DNA from 4 places in the Anaerosinus massiliensis genome. Region 1 is predicted to be linked to each of the others. Evidence: riboswitches for the same ligand, from Rfam matches in the RefSeq annotation. Region 1 holds a riboswitch; each other region holds the start of a gene.

Region 1 (4,580 bases):
TGCGAATGGAGTGAAGGTAGCAGCTCGCAAAAAAGCAAAAGTGACCTTTAACCTTAGAAATCAATAGCGTCGTCTAGAGTGAGATGATATATATGTTAGAACTTGTGAATTTATCAAATTATCGTATGGATACGGAACGGCTTATCTATAATAAAAAAGAAAATCTAGAAAAATTTTTGACAAAGCATCATTTGGATGGAATTGAAATGATGTTTTGTGAACCTTGGGATCAGTCATTGCATGAAAAAAGGTTCATACAGGGGGTGCATTTAAATTTTTGGCATTATTGGCTGGAGTTTTGGCGCGGTGATTTAAAAAGTGTTGAGAAACAGCTTGGCAGCAGGCGGGCGATTATTGAATGCTATGGCGGGGTTAACAGAAGTGATTGGTTAAAACTTTATGCCCAAAATCTTAAAATTGCCAGTCAAACGCAAGCAAAATATTTTGTGTTTCACGTGAGTCATGCAAGATTGGATGAAGTTTTTAGTTGGAAGTTTCACGCAAGCAGTGAAGAGGTGATTGATGCTACGATTGAATTGGTAAATGCATTGGTCAACCAGATTCCCCAAAATACAACGCTGTTGTTTGAAAATCTCTGGTGGCCGGGTTTGACTTTAGTGAATAAGCGTTTGGTGGAAAAATTGCTTACACAGGTACAGCACGAGCATGTTGGGATTATGCTAGACACGGGACATTTAATGAATACCAACCAGCGGTTAAAAAATCAAGATGAGGCCATCGACTATGTGCTGCAGTGCGTGGAGAATTTAGGGGAATATCGCACCTTTATTAAGGGGCTGCATTTGCACTATTCTTTATCCGGTACATATGTTGCAAGTTGTATGCAGAATAAGATAGATACAAATCGGACAAGTGGTGAGATTATGGAGCATATCCTTAAAATTGATGAACATTTGCCTTTTTCAACACCGCAAGTGAAGAAACTTATTTCGTATATTCAACCAGAATTTTTGGTGCATGAATTTATGCAAAAAGATGCTGAAGATTGGCAGCGTAAACTTGAAATACAGCAAAATGCAATAAAGTGAGGAGTACAAATGATAAAGCGCCGTATTGTATGGAGTATAATCATCCTTTGCAGTATTTTCTTTCATGGATGTAACTTTCAGGATGCGACAATTCATGAGAATGATGGTTATGAAGCTGTTGATAGTCAAGGCATAAAGATAAAATTGGAAGCAAAACCGCAGCGAATTGTATCACTTACGTTATGCAGTGATGAAATTTTATTATCATTAGTGGATGATAAGCGTCTGGCGGCCTGTTCCTCACGTGCAGCAGATTATGGAATCTCTAATATTGCGGTCCAGGCGCAGGATATACCTGTATTAAGCAGTAAGAGTGTGGAAGGTGTTTTCGCATGCAGGCCGGATCTCGTGATTGCTTCAGATTGGCTGCCAACCGAGCTCATCGAGAGTTTACGAGAGGTTGGGCTGCAGGTATACGTTTATAAGACGCCGGCGACGATTGCAGAGGTCAAAACTTTAGTTATGAAATTCGGCGAATTAGTTGGCGAAGAGGAACGCAGTAAATCTGTTGTAGAAGAAATGAATGCCGTGTTGTCAAAAGTACAAGAAAAGGCAAATAAAATTTCAGAGCATGAACGCAAGGTTGTTATGGCATTATCCTTTATGGGGTGTTATGGCGGGAAGGGGAGTATGCTGGATGATATTTATAAATATGCCGGTGTAGTCAATGGCGCTGCGATTGCCGGTTTAGAAAAAAATGATGTGTTAGCGAAAGAGCAGCTGGTTGCTGTGAATCCCGATTTTATTATGATTCCTACTTGGGATTATGAAGGAAAGGGTATTGAAAACTTTAAGCAGGAAGTAATCGATGATCCTGCATTTTCTACGGTTAAAGCGGTTAAAAACAAACAATTAATTCAAGTGGAGGATAAATACACATACTGTACTTCACAGTATGTTGTCTATGCCGTGCGGGATTTAATTGAAGTGGTTTATCCATGAGTTTATAATTTTATTGCATTTTAAAGAGAATGAATTTGTCAATTGACAAGTAAAAATAAAAGTGGTAACATAACCTTTGTAATAAATATACTTTATTTCATAATATGAAAAAATAATAGCATTGAGATGGGTGCCCGGTAAGGGCTTAATAGGGAAATCGGTTGAATGCCGATGCGGTCCCGCCACTGTAATAGGGAGCGAATCCAAGAATATACCACTGAAAGTTTTACTTTTGGGAAGGTTTGGAGTAGCGATGATCTAGAGCCAGGAGAACTGCCTGTCAAGAAATCACCGTTGGACCTGCGAGCGATGGGAAGGGGATTAATAGATATAAATTTATGATATCTAAATAAGCCTTTTTTGCTATGCAGAAAAGGCTTATTTTTTTATATGTATTACTTAATTAAAATATCTAGGAGGAATCTTTATGAAGCAGTTTTTATGTACTTTGTTAGTCGTTGCTTTTACAGTTTCAGCAGTATTGGCAACACATCACTCGGTGGCAAGTGCAAGTGCCGCTAAAAAAGCAATTGTAGTTGTAAGTTTTGGAACAACTTTTGATGACGCGAGAAAAGCGTGTATCGAAAGCGTTGAAAACGAAATTAAGGCGGCTTTTCCAGACTATGAAGTGCGTCGTGCATTCACATCAAGAATTGTAATGAAAAGATTAGCCGACCGCGGCATTTATGCAGATACTTTGGAACAAGCATTGGACAAGCTGAAAGCGGAAGGATATACTGAGGTTGTAATACAGTCAACACATCTTACGCCAGGAGAAGAATACGATAAAAAAGTCATTGCTCCAGTGAAGACTTATGAGAATTCTTTCCAAAGTATTAAAATTGGCAGACCTGTTCTTATGAATGATGGAACAGATGGGAAAGTAGATGATTTCGCAATTGCTGTGAAAGCGTTGAAAACACAACTTCCAAAGGTTCAAAAAGGACAAGAGATCGTATTTATGGGGCATGGATCTCCACATCAACACAATCCAGCTTATCAAGCATTGCAAAATGAATTTGATGCAGCGAAAATGCCTGTAACGATTGGTGTTGTAGAGGAAACTGATCATCCAAATTTTGAAGATGTAGTTGCTCGTTTAGCAGCGAAAAAATCTGTAAAATCAGTATTGTTGATGCCATTGATGCTTGTTGCCGGTGATCATGCAAATAATGATATGGCTGGCGATGAAGATGATTCTTGGAAAAATTTATTGAAAGCAGAAGGATATCAAGTAGATACTTATGTTCATGGTTTAGGTGAAAATAAAGCAATACAAAAGATTTATGTGCAACATGTAAAAGATGCAATTGCAGGTAAGAACTAAATTAACGGTAAAATTTTTTTAGGGAATAAGAGTTAAAAGTCTAAGCTGGCTTTTTAACTCTTATTTTCCGTTTATTTTATAAAACAATGAATAAAAACAGGTATTTTTTATTTTATATAGTATTTAATATAATGGAGTTTTACAGAAACAGCATAGAAGTAAAATTTACATTGTGAACAAGAGAAATTGGTACCGCAGGTGTCAGACTTGTAGTGCTAAAATAATTTAATGGTATTAACACCTTAGGAGGAAGTTATGGCAGGTATATTTTATGGTATTGGTGTAGGTCCTGGAGATCCGGAATTATTGACAGTAAAAGCAATTCATGCAATACGTGAAGTAGATGTTATTATTGCACCGAAAACGGAGAAGAAAGAAGATAGTTTAGCACTTTCTATTGCTAGACCTTATTTAAAAGATGATGTAGAAATTGTCAAACAAGTCTTTCCTATGGTGGTTAATTTTGAACAATCTCCAGAAGTTTGGGAAGAGAATAAGAATGAAATTCTAGCTTTATTAAAGGCCGGTAAGAAGGTTGCATTTTTAACTTTGGGCGATCCGATGTTTTACAGTACTTATATTTATGTATTTAGATTGTTGGAAAATTGTGGTTATACGATTGAGACGATTCCAGGCATTCCTGCTTTCTGCGCAATTGGTAGCAAATTAGGCTATCCATTAGTAGAAGGCAATGATATTTTAAGTATTATTCCAGCAACCGCACCAGAAGAAAAAGTTAAACAAGTAATTGCGGTGACTGACAATGTTGTCATGATGAAAGTTTATAAAAATTTCCCGGAAATGGTTGATGTGCTTACAGAAAACGAACTTGCCGATAAAGCTGTTATGATCAGTAGATGCGGCTTAGAAGATGAGCTGATTATTCGTGATTTAGAAGCTGCAAAGCATGAAAAGGTAAATTATTTATCTACGATCTTGGCGCGCCGCAGATAGTCGAGTATAGAAATTTTAGAGGAAGATAAAATGTTAAAGTTAAAACAGATATGTATGTTTCTTTTGTTGGTTGTATGTGCTGTGAATGTGGCTGCTTGTTCAAATGCGGAGAAGGACAGTGCGAATCAGGAAGAGAGCGTTTATTTAACGATAAAAGATGATTTAGACAGGACTGTGAACTTAACACACAAACCCGAAAAAATTATTGCATTATCACCATCTTTTTTAGAACTATTGGGTGCTGTAGATGCAAAGCTTATTGCAAGACCTAGTTCAAAAAACAGCATACCCGTATCTGCACAAGATCT
Region 2 (4,580 bases), 2.5 Mb from region 1:
ACATTTTGCGTGCTAAAGGTCAACTGAATTGTATATTCATCTATTTTTTCGTATTTTACCAGGCCCGGATAAAAAGTATTGATGTCCATTGCATAGAAATTCGATTTTTTGAGACCTTTTTGCATCCGTTCAAAATTTTTAAGCACTGCATCGGCATTAAATTTTGTTCCATCATGAAAATAAACATCTTTTCGTAGACTAAACTGCCAAACCTTGCCCGCTTCTTTCATTTCCCAACGTTCCGCTAAACCCGGTTCTGGTTTACCGGTCACTTCATGATTGGTAATAAGAGGCTCCCAAACCTGCAGAATTTTACTGCAGTAATAGCCATCCTTCTCCCCTGGGGCAAGATGACGATTTGCGGCCAACACCACAACATCCCCATCAACTAAAATCTCGTTTGCCCCATTCCTATTTTGATCGCATCCACTGTTAAACATCATGCTGACCAAGATCAGTAAGCCCACCAAAAATTTATCTGTTCGCATTGTCATCTGTGCAACCCACATTCAATTTATTTACCTCATAAATCAAGTGTCATACTTAAAGAAACTGTCCTAGGGGTAGATAAATAAAGATTATCACCGCGCGCAATCATCCAATATTCTTTATTAAATAAGTTATAGCACATCAGATTAATTTTCGCCGGCGATCCCATAACCTTGGTTTTGTAACCAACGCCAAGATCAAAAACGGTATAAGACGGTGCCCAAAGACGTTCATACATCACCGGACTTTTTCCTGTATACATCACCCTGCCAATCACATCGACCGTATCGCTGGCAGCGTATTTTAAGACGCCCACAGCACTCCATTTTCCTCTGCCGGATTCTTGTATTCCATCATATTGGCCTTTTGCAGTCTGGACATATTTAGCATCCAAGTAAGAAAGTCCGCCCATTACACTCCATTTCGGTGCAAAATCATGACTGACTGTCATTTCTACCCCTTTATGACGAACTTCCCCATCCTGTTCATAATACGTTGCGCCGTTTTTCGTGACATCAATATTATTTGTCTGTTTAATATCAAAAGCACTCAACGTCGTTAAAGTACTCTTATTCAAATATTTGATACCAACCTCATTTTGTTTGGTTTTATTCGGAGATAAAATTTCCCCAGCATTCTTATAAGTAGAACCAACAACCGTACCCGCATCAAAATTTTCTGAGTGACTTGCATAAAAAGATACATGATCAATCGGTTGATACGATATCGCATACGTTGGAGAATACGCATCACTTTCTACACGAGAAGACAACTTTCCTGTCGCTGTGTTATAGGCATTCACCTCAGCATCATGTCTATGTAAACCTACTAACACATTCATCTTTTTATAATCCATGGAATCCACGACTGACCAGCCCTTGATTCTTGTCTTATTTGAAAGCGCACTTTCATACGCTACATTCACATCCTGTGTTTGGTCTAAACCTGTATAAATATTACCTTTACCAATGGTATAGGTTTTAACATTTTTTGCTGCATCACGATTGCGCCATGCTTGATCGGCTGCAATGGTCAATGTATGATCCACCTCACCGGTTTTGAAATTCCCCATGACACCCGTTTGTAAATAATAAGCTTTCTGCGGCGTAGTTGTACTCTGTGTATTAATAGAAAAATCCCCTAAATCATTGATCAAGGTCACTGCACTGTTCTGATACATAACATTTTTATTTAATTTATTACGCATCACGCCGCCATTTAAAAATGCTTTCCAATGCGCATTTAAAATTTGTTCATGATTCAGCGTAGCACTCCAGCCATAGGACGCTTTCGCCATACCATCAAACGAATAATTTTTACTCGCATCAGGAACGCTCGGCATTTTCGTTACATTGGACCCCAGCTTAAACCATCTCTGTCCATTTAAAATATCGATATCCCGATAACCGGCAAATAAATTTGTTTTGCTTTTTTCATCGACATGATCAAGATCAAGATAGATACTCTTGGCTTTAATCCGTTCATTACTGATACTTGTCTGTCCATTCAAGTTCTCAGTGTTGACACGAATTCCCCATTCTTTATCTTTTCCGAACCTGCGGCCAAAATCATAATATTCACCGAAGAGACCTTTTCCAGAGAAAGTTTGTGTATAACGATTGAGCGGTTCATCACCAGCTTTTTTCGTAACAAAATTAACAAGTCCGCCAGCCGTATCCGATTCATATTGCGTGCCAGTGCCGCTAATTCCACTGTTGGGGCCAGAAACAATTTCAACTTTTTCAGCTACATGCGTCGGTGCATTAAACTGTGTCCAAATACCGGGAACGCCATTGACGTAGGTGCTTGTTCCATTCGCTCGAAATCCACGAAATGTGAAATCATTATGCAGCACACTACCCGACTGCCGAATCGATGGTGTATTAGCCAATACACTATCTAAAGGCTGGGTTGGATCGCCAAAAGTTTCGATGGTCTTTTCTGATAAAAAGGCAACCGTAAACGGTGTATCCATGACATCTTTTTCGCCAAGGAATCCCACTGAACCAGTTTTAGCAAGAAAGCCTCCTGCATAAGTTTCCCTTTCTCCCGTTACAACAATTTCATCAAAATCATACTCCGGCATTGCCTTGTTTTCCTCTGTTGAACTTTCTTCTTGTACAACTGCCTCCGCAGCCAAACCAACTGGTAAATTCACTCCGTTTGCCATAAAAATAAATCCTGAAAGGACTCCCCAAGTAGCTTTTTTTGTTAATTTTCTCATTTTTCCTCCTTGATTTGTCCCTTCATTCATATAAACAAAGAGCACAATATCTCCACACCAATCTTTATCTAACTTTTCTTCGATACGAAAAAAATCTGCCTGCAAAGCGCAGGCAGATTTTGCACACTCATATAAAAATTTTTCAGCAAATAAATAAAAAATCGGCTTATAAAACAAGCCGAAGAAAATCTACTCCACCAAAACAAATCTAGATGGTATCAAATCTCCTCCCCATCGCTCGCAGGTACAAGCATCCATACATGAATGCTAACGGTGATTGCTAAACAGGCAGTTCTCCTGGCTCCAGTTCATCGTTTCTCCGCACCTTCCCAAAGCTTTTGCTCCAGTGGCATTTTTACGGATTCACTCCCTGTTACAGTGGCGGGACCGCGCTGACCTTACATCAGACTTCCCTATTAAGTCCTTTCGGACACCTGCTTCAACTCATATAATCTTTTCCATATTTCGATATTATGATAGCATTGACAAATTTTATTGTCAATGATTTTCGCTAAAAATTTCCCTGATCCGACATGTAGGCGCATTCATTATGCATTTTTATCAAAAAACATACTTCAGCAATATAATTAACTCAAAATAAAAAACCCAACTGCATCTTAAAAGAAATTAGAGTTTTGTCTTCTTTATGAATTAAATGATAAATCATTATGAAGAACAAACTTTATCTTTTGCTATCTGCTCTTTCGTCGCCTGCCAGCACAAAACGGAGCCCAAACATACCATCACCACACCTTGCCAAAAAGAAAAAGAAAGTGGTGCATGCAATAGCACTGAAGATAATAACGATGATACGATCGGTGTGAAGTATGATGCACTCGCAAGTATTGTAATATCGCCATATAAAATACCAAAATTCCAGGCAGCATACCCAAATCCTACTGCACAGCCTGCCATCAATGCATAAAATATTGCATGCATGCTAAGGTTAAGTGAAACTCCACTCATAAAGAACTTCCCCCATAAAACAACAGTAATAAGGATAAAGAACACTACAATTTCGTTTTTTCCCTCCGACAACCTATTTGTTACAGTACAGTATCCAGCCCAAATAAAAGCGCCTGCAAACGCTAAAACGTAGCTAAACGGGTTACTTTTTATATTGCTCATCATCACACTTAAATCTAAGCCTTTCTCGCCTCCCAAGGTCCAACAAACACCAAGAAAAGAAAGAAGCAGTCCGGGAATAAGCAAAAATGTGAATTTCTGCTTGTTAAAAATGATAGCGAATACGATTGTAAGGCAAGGCCACAAATAATTTATAATATTGACTTCAATTGCCTGCGTCCCTGTATTTGCATACCCAATCGCCAGCGCAAACGATATCTCATACGCCATAAATAAAAAACCGCCAAACAACAAATAGCTCCGAGAAAAAGTTTTTATTTTGGGCACGCCTAAGGTAACGAGAAGAAGAGCCGAAGCAAATGTATAAATCAGCGCAATACCGCCAAGTGGATCAAGCATCTCACTTATGCTATGAATTAAACCAACCATTGTGCTCCAAAGCACGATCGCAATTAACCCAATAGCGGTGGCATTATTTTTAGCTCCTATGTTCATCCATATAATCCCCTTTTTGTTCATGTGTAAAAAATAATACCATTCCAGCTTCAATGCATACTCCGACAATCTATGGACGAATTCCAATAAAAGGTACTTGTAGTTTAATCAATATGAGACTGACTTGCAACACCACTTTATTAAAATGACTGTGATTTACATATCTGCCTTGATATCATTGTTTATTTGCGGACGAATTCTATAATTCATCAATATGATAGAACCTATTACCAGAAAAATACCGATGATATTCGCTGCATTTAACTGCTCCTTAAAAATCGCAACC
Region 3 (4,580 bases), 2.0 Mb from region 1:
AGTGCTTCCCGACAAATAATTCGCCTTACTGGCTTCCCAGTCGGTTCCGCCGAAGTTTTTACAATACCGAATCTGTACCTTAACCATAGCGGAATCTTCGCCAGCGGTAAGTTGAGGATTATCAAAAGCAAAATCATCCGAATAATCATCGTTTACATTCATACGCAAAATTGCCCCGTTATGTAGAATAGCATTATAAGCTATAAAACCTCGATCACTTCTAGTGATATTACTGTTCCAACTGTTAGCCGGATAGTTTTCCCCATATTTATAAGACATATCCACTAAGGCGTCTTTATATAATTCAAAAGTCCCGTTTTGCAATCTAAGTGACGTTGCATCCATAGGGCGCCAAATCCCGCCGCCTAGAACAACGATATTGCCATTGTACCGAACATTAATTATCCCAGACTGTTCCTTGTTGCCAGACCAAGTCGTCACTGTCTCCCCTGCCCCAATTGCAAAGGACGTATTTTTCATATTCTTTTTCAAAGCTGGTGTTGCATCGTTTAGAATTTCTGACGCATATGCTGGCGTTATATGAATCAAGGCCAACGCTACCAATGCCACCAGCAGTACACGCCTTTTTTTTACCTCACTAATCAGATTCTTTCGTTTTCGCAAAATTCTATCTCCTTACTTCGTTCAATTCAAAAAAGTGGAAGGAAAATACTTTCCCTTCCACAGAGAATTATCATTACGAAATATTCTGTCGTGTCCTATTTTTGATTCTTGCGCATCAATTCAAACAGTCTTTTCCGTTCGATCAGTGCCTGTTCGGAATTGGAAACAAAAGCTGGAGCCGCATAGCCTTTTAAAACCTGCGTTGGCGGTGCAACTTCACCACCATAAAGAGTTATCGAATTGAGAGAAGGAGAATTACTTGCTCCCAGGCTACTGAGCATCGTAATCGTGGCAGCGCTACCAACGATTCCATTACTATCATAAATTGCCAAATCGTTGCCACGTGTAAACCAAGTTGACTCCGTGCTTTCCGAATACATCAACGTCCATAGATAGCCCGCTAAAATATTTTTGTGATCTACAACCTTTGCAATTTTAGTTGTCACTAGGCTGCTTACTAGGGAGATGTTGCTAGTAGAAGCAAGCGTATCCATATCAGTTGCATACAAGCGCCAGCTCATGGTGTAAGTAGCGTCATACGCACCAGTTAAAATGAATGCCTGACTACCATCATTGTTAAAGGTGAGCGCGCGAAAATCAAAGCAATCATTTGGTTTGGTTGAAGCTTCAGCAGTTGTAGCTGCTCTAAGTACATCAGTTACGGTCAAATCACTGATCGCAATTTTTTGGAGGCGAGATGTCGGATTCCAGGTAATCGGTGTAGTATAATGCTGCATACCACCGACAGCAATCAGATACAAATAATCCCCATAAGCTTGAATACTAAAAGCATTTTCAGCCGGCCAGACTTCTGACCCCGGTGCCGTTGCAGAGCCATGCGGTCCCTTGTAGATTGGCGAGTCCAGAGATGTACTTAAGCGAACCAAAGTACTCTTCACATAGGAAGCATTGCTTCCCGTTAGATTGGTACCACTAATAAACAGAGCAAATACAGAATCTCCGATGACTTGCAAGTCGACGCCATAGGATTCTTGCCCTGTTGGCGGAGTAAAGGTGAAACTATGCGCAGTATCAAGGGTATAGGTGTCCTCACTGCTACTAATGCGGAAAACAGTCTTATTATCATAGTCGATGCCATAGATATAGCATACGCCGCCTATCGTTTTGGTTACAAATTTATAGGGATTGGTGATCGCGGTACTGCCAATCGACCAGGTCTGCGGTCCATATACGGGACTGCCCCAGGTATAGGGTGAAGTATTGTCGGCATTCGCCTGATAAATGAGAAAATGGGTGTTCGCCACACCACCTGACCATGCAAGAGAAGCCACGAGCACCCGATCGGCACCGGCGCTGTTTTTGAAATAGAACGGTTTAGGATCGCCAGCAATCTTTTTAGTTATTCCAGAATCCACATAAGTTTTGACTACACCGGCATGTGCCGCAATACTTGAACCATTATAGGTAGCCGTTCCGATATCACCTACACCTACATAATCTGGTGCCGGATAAGCATACGTACCATAAGCAACCTTAGTAGACATAAACATTCACACTCCCATTTTTTATTTTTAAAACTCGGCACTCAACAGCCTTTGGGCCACTGAGGTCTTTTTAGTGCCTGACACGAAAATACCTCACCTCCTTAAAAAGTTTTTATTGCACACTGCTCCCACCTAATTTTTTATTTGTCTTATTTAAATAAAATAAGACAAATAAAAAAACTCCCTTATCGGGAGTAAGCATTACTTCAACCTGACAAATAAATGTTATCTGCCAGTTGTCGTAATCTCCTCCCTGTCACTCGCAGGTCAAGTGGTGATTGTCAGATAGGCAGTTCTCCTGGCTCTGGATCTTCACTCTGCCAAACCTTCCCAGGATTTACACCCCAGTGGTATTTCTTGGCATTGCTCCCCATTACAGTGGCGGGACCGCGCCGGCTTTCAACCGGTCTTCCCTATTAAGCTCTCACGAGCACCTATCCCAATATACAATTATCATATGTTTCGTGCTTTTATCCTTTGCTTTACTTTACTATAGTAAAAAAAATCCCTCTGCGATTAAATATCCAGAGAGAGACTGATACTCCATAATCCCCTCCCCATCTCTCGCAGGTCACCGGTGATGTTATACAGGCAGTTCTCCTGACTCTGGTTCATCGCGCCGCCAAACCTTCCCAGGCATATATCCCAGTGGTATCTCTTAGCATTGCTCCCCATTACAGTGGCGGGACCGTGTCGGCTTTTAACCGATCTTCCCTATTAAGCCCCGAAAGGCACCTGTACCGAAATAGCTTTATTTAAATTTTCTTTGTTTTCCTTTTATCCCTTTATTTGCCTACATACTATCACAGAAAAATTTCCTTGTCCAGTAATTTCGTTTTACATATTCCGACGTTTTTCAACCTATCAATCTATAATTTGCAATTGGTTTTATGTTGTTATTTTCGTAATATATTAAAGTAATTCATTATATAGGTTTACTTATTCACATATGAAAAAAACAGATACGATTTCAAGTATATACTCCTAATCGTATCTGTTTATATTTAAAAGAATTATTCTACACTGAGAATTTTATTTTCTTCTATTTCTATTTTTTGATAAGCCTTTTCTACTTGTTTAATCTGAGCATCTAACCATTTCTTATCCTCTGCTAAACACGACTGCGCTTCATCCAGCATTTTTTCAACAGAAGTTTTGCTCGGACTGCCCAAACTCGTTTTAGATTGAATATTTTTAGAAGGTTCTAAAACACTTTCAATCTCTTCTGAACTTAACACAAGTGCATTTCCTAAAATTTCTTTTGAGTATTTTTCAAGAAGCATGCTATCCATTCCACTTACAGAGGCTCCCTGCTCTATTACTTCTGCAACCATGCCTCCCACAATATCGTGCGCTTCAACAAAAGATATATCAAACTTTCCAACCAGATAATCAGCAAGCGCCGTAACTGTTGAAAAATTTTCTTGTGTCTTTTTATAAGCAATTTCTTTCTTCAATTGTGAATGTTGTATCGTTTCCTTTAACAACCCTAAACTATGCATAACTTCTTTGTGCGCATTCCAATAGTCACCGTGCGTTTCAAATAAATCCATACATAATGAAAATGGCGTATTTTTCAAAACACAGAAACTCGATACTAGGGATCCTACCATATGAGAAGCTTTTGCCCGTACGTATTCCAGCGAAACAGGATTTTTCTTTTGCGGCATGATACTGCTGCAAACTGTAAGTGAGCCATCAATATCCAATAAATCAAATTCATTTGTAGCCCACAAGTAATGATCCTGTGCGATTCTACTAACATTCGTCATCATAATCGCCAATGCTGATTCTATTTCCAATAAATAATCTCTTGATCCAACGCAGTCTAATGCATTTGTTAAGACCTGATCAAAACCAAGTAAATCACTTAATCTTTGACGATCAATCGGAAAGCCTGTCCCCGCAAGAGCTGCAGCCCCATAAGGAGATAAATTCGTTCTTTCATAACCATTTTTCACTCTCATAAAATCACGATTTAGCACCTGAAAAACTGCCATATAATAAAAGGCAAGTGTAATCGGTTGTGCCGGCTGCGTATGTGTATATCCCGTTAATATAGTTTCTATATTTTCCGAGGCTTTTTTTAAAATCACGGTTTTCAACGCAATGATCTGCTTTAAAATATCCCAAACCGATTTTCTTATTTCCATTCGCCAAAGCGTTGCATAAATATCGTTTCGACTTCTCCCTGCATGAAGTTTCCCTGCAACTTTAATCCCTATTTCCTTCACAAGCGCCTGCTCAACATTGAAATAAAGTTCTTCATATTTTCCATCCAGATCCTCTGGCTTTAAGTTTTTGTGAACTTTTGTTAAACCTTGAAGAATTAACTTGCCTTGCTTTGCATCCAATATTTTTTCTTTTACTAGCATAATGGCATATGCCTTGTTCAATAAAATCATTTCATGAAAACCAATTTTATACTCTTGGACAATTCCAGGATAGATT
Region 4 (4,580 bases), 2.6 Mb from region 1:
AGTAAATCTTCTGGCTTTAGTTATGCTCCTTTCATTGGCATCCTTGTAATCGTCGCGGTGGTGTTAGTTGGATTGAAGTTGTTAAAAAAGAATACAAAGGAAACACCAAGTATTATAGACGATTTGCAACAAACAGATGACGCCCTGCCTAAAGAGGGAATTGATATTGCCGCTGATGAAAATGTAATAACAAATACTAAGCCTAAGAAAAAGTTCGAAGTACGTATCTAGATCATAAAGTGAGGATGGCGCATTAAAATGCGCCATCCTCACTTTATTTTATGTCATAGAATTCACTACGGATTTAGTTGACAGTTCAACTAAATTTACTTATACTAAAATTAGTTGAAATTTAAACTAATTTAAAGATCGGAGGGGATTTCTATTTATGAACTGAAAAATGAATTTTTAAGAGATGTAGGAACCTTAGCACGTTGTGTGCAATCGATTTGTGATATTAAATTTCGTGAGTTGAATTTGCAACGTGGTCAATTTATTTTTTTAACGCGAATTTGTGAGCAGCCAGGCATACATTTAAATGAACTATCAAACTTATTGAAAGTAGATAAAGCGACAACAACAAAAGCTGTACAAAAATTGATGGCAGAAGATTATGTACGCAAAACACGTGATTGTGAAGATAAACGGATTTATCATCTTTTCCCTTCTGAAAAAGCGAAAAAAATCTATCCTTATATGATTGAGGAAGAAAATTTGAATATTGAAAGTTGTTTTCAGGACTTTTCTGTAGAAGAAAAAAAAATGATGGAACAATTTATGAAAAGAATGTGCATTCATATTGATCAATATTGGAAAGAAACAAAATCCAGTAAGGAGCAGTCGATTCAAATTGATAAGAAAATTGCACACAAGATGGAGAGGGAATAAGCATGTCAAATATGGTAATTCAAAGCTATACAGAAAACTACAAAGAACAGATCATTGATTTAATTCTTACGATACAGCAAACGGAATTTCAGATTCCGATCACAAAAGACGATCAACCGGATTTAAGTAATATACCGAATTTTTATCAATCCCAGAACGGAAATTTTTGGACGGCTATAGATCAAGATGTTGTGTTAGGAACGATTGCTTTATTGGATATCGGCAATGGCGAAGGTGCTTTACGAAAAATGTTTGTAAAGGCTCCATATCGGGGAAAAACTCATAATGTAGCAAATTCTTTATTACAAACGGCAATTGAGTGGGCAAAAAAACATGAGATGCGAAATATTTATTTAGGGACGACAGAGAAATTTTTGGCGGCACATCGGTTTTATGAAAAAAATAAATTCGTGCAGATAACAAAAGAGGGTTTGCCAGAAACGTTTCCTGTTATGAAGGTCGATACAAGATTTTATCAATTACACATTTGAGGAGATACGTCTACATGAAATATAAAAGTTTAATTATCGTAAATGATGAACAACTGCAAAAAGCCTATGCAATCAGAAGAAAAGTATTTATAGAAGAACAAAATGTACCGGAGGAATTAGAGCTTGATGCTTATGATCGTCAAGAAGCAACGAAACATGTGTTGATTTTAGACGAGTCAAAGAAAGCAATTGCAACCGCTAGATTTCGTCCATACGAGAACGGCATATTAAAAATTGAACGAGTGGCAGTACTGCAAAAAGAACGTGGCACTGGAATTGGTAAATTACTCATGGATCGTATCGAGACGGAGGCAAAAGGTGAAAAGTATAGCAAATTGAAATTGTCAGCACAGTTGCATGCACAAAAGTTTTATGAAAAACTTGGATATCAAGCACAAGGAGAAGTCTATTTAGATGCGGGAATTGAGCATGTCGATATGATGAAACATATCTAAATTATCTTTTTATTTGACAATATTTTATAGAATATGCTATCCTTAGAAAGAATAATTTGATGATCAATGATTTCATAAATTTTATATATGGAATAGGTGCCCGAGAGGGCTTAATAGGGAAGTTGGTGTAAAACCAATGCGGTCCCGCCACTGTAATAGGGAGCAGACTCAAAAAATGTCACTGGAATTTAAATTCTGGGAAGGCTGAGCGAGCGATGAACTAGAGCCAGGAGAACTGCCTGTTCAACAATCACCGTAATTTACTCACGAGCGATGGGAAGGGGATTTCAGTACACGATAGGTCTGTATTGTTTGCCCTGGCTATTTTTGTCAGGGCATTTATTATTTTATACGGCACTGTACTGCGATCTTCTGCTTTGGCGGAAGATTTTTTTTTGCAATCTTATCTTTATCGTTCGAAGAAACATGAAAAATGGTATATGCTCTGGCAGAAATTCTAAAATACATAATTTTCGCTGTAATGATTCAATTTTAAATAAGGAATTTTAGGAGATGATAGTTTGAAAAAAAACGAATTTGTGCGTAGGGTCATTCAGATGATGGTTACGCTTGCCGGTGTGACATTTCTGACGTTTTGTTTGACCTATTTATCACCAGGCGACCCTGTAGAAATGCTGTTAGAGGTTGGAGATACGATTGTTTCAGAAGAAACGATTGCCGAGACCAGAGCGCAGCTTGGTTTAGACCAGCCTTTTCACATACAGTATATCCGCTGGATTGTAGGGATCGCACATGGAGATATGGGAATGTCTTATTCGGCAAAAATGCCGGTTGCAGATCGACTTTGGCAGTGCTTACCGGGAACTCTGACGCTTGCCGCTACTGCACTTATTATGATGTTAGTTATTTCAGTTCCTGGTGGTATTCTTTCTGCAGTATATAGAAATCGTAAAATTGACTATTTCATTCGTGGTATCTCTTTTTTAGGAATTTCTATGCCTAGTTTTTGGGTAGGTTTAATTTTACTCTATATTTTTGGTTTAAAACTAGGCATGTTTCCTATTGCCGGCGGGGTTGTGTCTGCAGATCGTATCGTACTTCCGGCGGTAACACTGGCAATTGCAATGTCGGCCAAATATACGAGACAAGTACGAACCGCCGTTCTTGAAGAACTTGGGCAAGATTATGTTATTGGTGCACGTACGCGAGGCATTCCGATGCGAAAAATTTTGTGGCATCATGTGCTTCCCAATGCTTGTCTGCCGCTCATTACACTTTTGGGATTGTCAATTGGCTGGCTGCTTGGCGGTGTGGCTGTTATAGAAATGGTCTTTTCTTGGCCGGGCCTCGGAAAAATGGCTGTACATGCTATTGAAATGCGTGATTATCCATTGGTACAGGGATTTGTTCTATGGATTGCAATTTTATATATGGGAATCAATCTGCTGGTTGATATCTCCTATACATATCTCGATCCGCGTTTAAAGAGAGGGGGCCATTGAGTGAAGTCTTTTTCTAAAGATAAATTTTTATTTGGGTTATATACAGTTTTGGTTCTTTTGATTTTGGGTGCGGCACTATTTGCACCTTGGCTTGCACCTTATGATCCATTTGATGCGACGATGAAAAACTCTATGCTCTCACCTTCTTCAGCGCATTTATTCGGTACCGATAAATTAGGCAGAGATTGCTTATCCCGCATACTTTTAGGAACGCAGATTTCTCTAATGATGACACTTTCACTCGTTATCCTTATTTCTGGTGTAGGGATGCTGATCGGCGTTGTTGCAGGTTGCTGTGGTGGTAAAATCGATATGGTTTTTATGCGTATTGCCGATATGATGCTTGCTTTTCCGGGCATTGTGCTCGCAATTGCAATCGCTGGTATGATGGGGGGCAACATTATCAATACAATTCTTGCCTTAGCGGTTGTGAGCTGGACAAAATATGCACGACTGGCCCGCAGTTTGACTTTGAAATTGCGTGAACGCGATTTTATCGCGGCAGCGGTTACAAATGGAACGAAAATGCACCAGATTATAAGACGGCATATCGTACCAAACATTTTGCCGACGATTGTTGTAACAGCTGCGATGGATATTGGTACGATGATGATGGAACTAGCAGGTCTTTCCTTTTTAGGGTTTGGTGCGCAGCCGCCGACGCCGGAGTGGGGGCTTATGTTGAATGAAGGAAGACAGTATATTCAAACGGCACCTTGGCTCATGATTTTCCCAGGCGTAGCAATTCTAGTTGTTGTAACAATATTTAATCTTTGGGGTGACAGCCTGCGCGACATTATGGATCCGCAGCGGGTAAATTAATATAAAGCACAAGTTGGGCAGGGAGATATTGCCTAATAAAAAAGATGAGGATGGATGATATGAAACGTTTTGGAAAACTTTTAAGTGTGTTCATGATGGTTTGCATCGCAGCAATTTTTATGGCAGGCTGTGGTGATAGCAAGAAAGAAGCAGATAAAACAACCTTAAAAATTGGGGTAACAAATTTTGCAGATACGCTTGAACCAACAGAAAATTATTTTGGCTGGGTTGTTATGCGTTATGGTATGGGGGAAAGTTTAGCAAAATTTGATGAAAAAATGAAAGTAACACCTTGGTTGGCGGAAAGCTGGCAAATAAGTGATGATCATTTAACATGGACTTTTAAAATCAGAGATAATGTGAAGTTTTCAAATGGAACGCCATTAACTGCGGAAGCTGTCAAGGCGTCGATTGAGAGAGCATTTGAAAAAAATAAACGTGCAGCAACTTTTTTTAAATAT

Evidence for each region. A riboswitch is a leader RNA that binds a small molecule or an ion and turns the genes downstream of it on or off. The one in region 1 is predicted to bind cobalamin.
Region 2: it holds a riboswitch for cobalamin, as region 1 does, so the genes downstream of both, BN6559_RS14855 (TonB-dependent receptor) here and BN6559_RS03470 (sirohydrochlorin cobaltochelatase) in region 1, are expected to answer to the same signal.
Region 3: it holds a riboswitch for cobalamin, as region 1 does, so the genes downstream of both, BN6559_RS12755 (hypothetical protein) here and BN6559_RS03470 (sirohydrochlorin cobaltochelatase) in region 1, are expected to answer to the same signal.
Region 4: it holds a riboswitch for cobalamin, as region 1 does, so the genes downstream of both, nikB (nickel ABC transporter permease) here and BN6559_RS03470 (sirohydrochlorin cobaltochelatase) in region 1, are expected to answer to the same signal.

The regions. Positions count from the first base shown of each region.
Region 1 covers NZ_LT575483.1:644,991-649,570, reverse strand. Annotated here, with positions in the region: gene BN6559_RS03485 (energy transducer TonB) at 1-67, shown strand, start outside; gene BN6559_RS03480 (TIM barrel protein) at 93-1,049, shown strand; gene BN6559_RS03475 (ABC transporter substrate-binding protein) at 1,059-1,991, shown strand; cobalamin riboswitch at 2,103-2,286, shown strand; gene BN6559_RS03470 (sirohydrochlorin cobaltochelatase) at 2,419-3,318, shown strand; gene cobI (precorrin-2 C(20)-methyltransferase) at 3,574-4,272, shown strand; gene BN6559_RS03460 (ABC transporter substrate-binding protein) at 4,303-4,580, shown strand, end outside.
Region 2 covers NZ_LT575483.1:3,098,935-3,103,514, reverse strand. Annotated here, with positions in the region: gene BN6559_RS14860 (ABC transporter substrate-binding protein) at 1-509, opposite strand, end outside; gene BN6559_RS14855 (TonB-dependent receptor) at 524-2,713, opposite strand; cobalamin riboswitch at 2,984-3,166, opposite strand; gene yddG (aromatic amino acid DMT transporter YddG) at 3,380-4,294, opposite strand; gene BN6559_RS14845 (DMT family transporter) at 4,451-4,580, opposite strand, start outside.
Region 3 covers NZ_LT575483.1:2,644,839-2,649,418, reverse strand. Annotated here, with positions in the region: gene BN6559_RS12760 (TonB-dependent receptor domain-containing protein) at 1-624, opposite strand, end outside; gene BN6559_RS12755 (hypothetical protein) at 720-2,129, opposite strand; cobalamin riboswitch at 2,401-2,582, opposite strand; cobalamin riboswitch at 2,703-2,883, opposite strand; gene argH (argininosuccinate lyase) at 3,143-4,580, opposite strand, start outside.
Region 4 covers NZ_LT575483.1:3,210,743-3,215,322, forward strand. Annotated here, with positions in the region: gene BN6559_RS15340 (hypothetical protein) at 1-231, shown strand, start outside; gene BN6559_RS15345 (MarR family winged helix-turn-helix transcriptional regulator) at 439-888, shown strand; gene BN6559_RS15350 (GNAT family N-acetyltransferase) at 891-1,379, shown strand; gene BN6559_RS15355 (GNAT family N-acetyltransferase) at 1,394-1,834, shown strand; cobalamin riboswitch at 1,912-2,091, shown strand; gene nikB (nickel ABC transporter permease) at 2,356-3,297, shown strand; gene nikC (nickel transporter permease) at 3,298-4,119, shown strand; gene BN6559_RS15370 (ABC transporter substrate-binding protein) at 4,179-4,580, shown strand, end outside.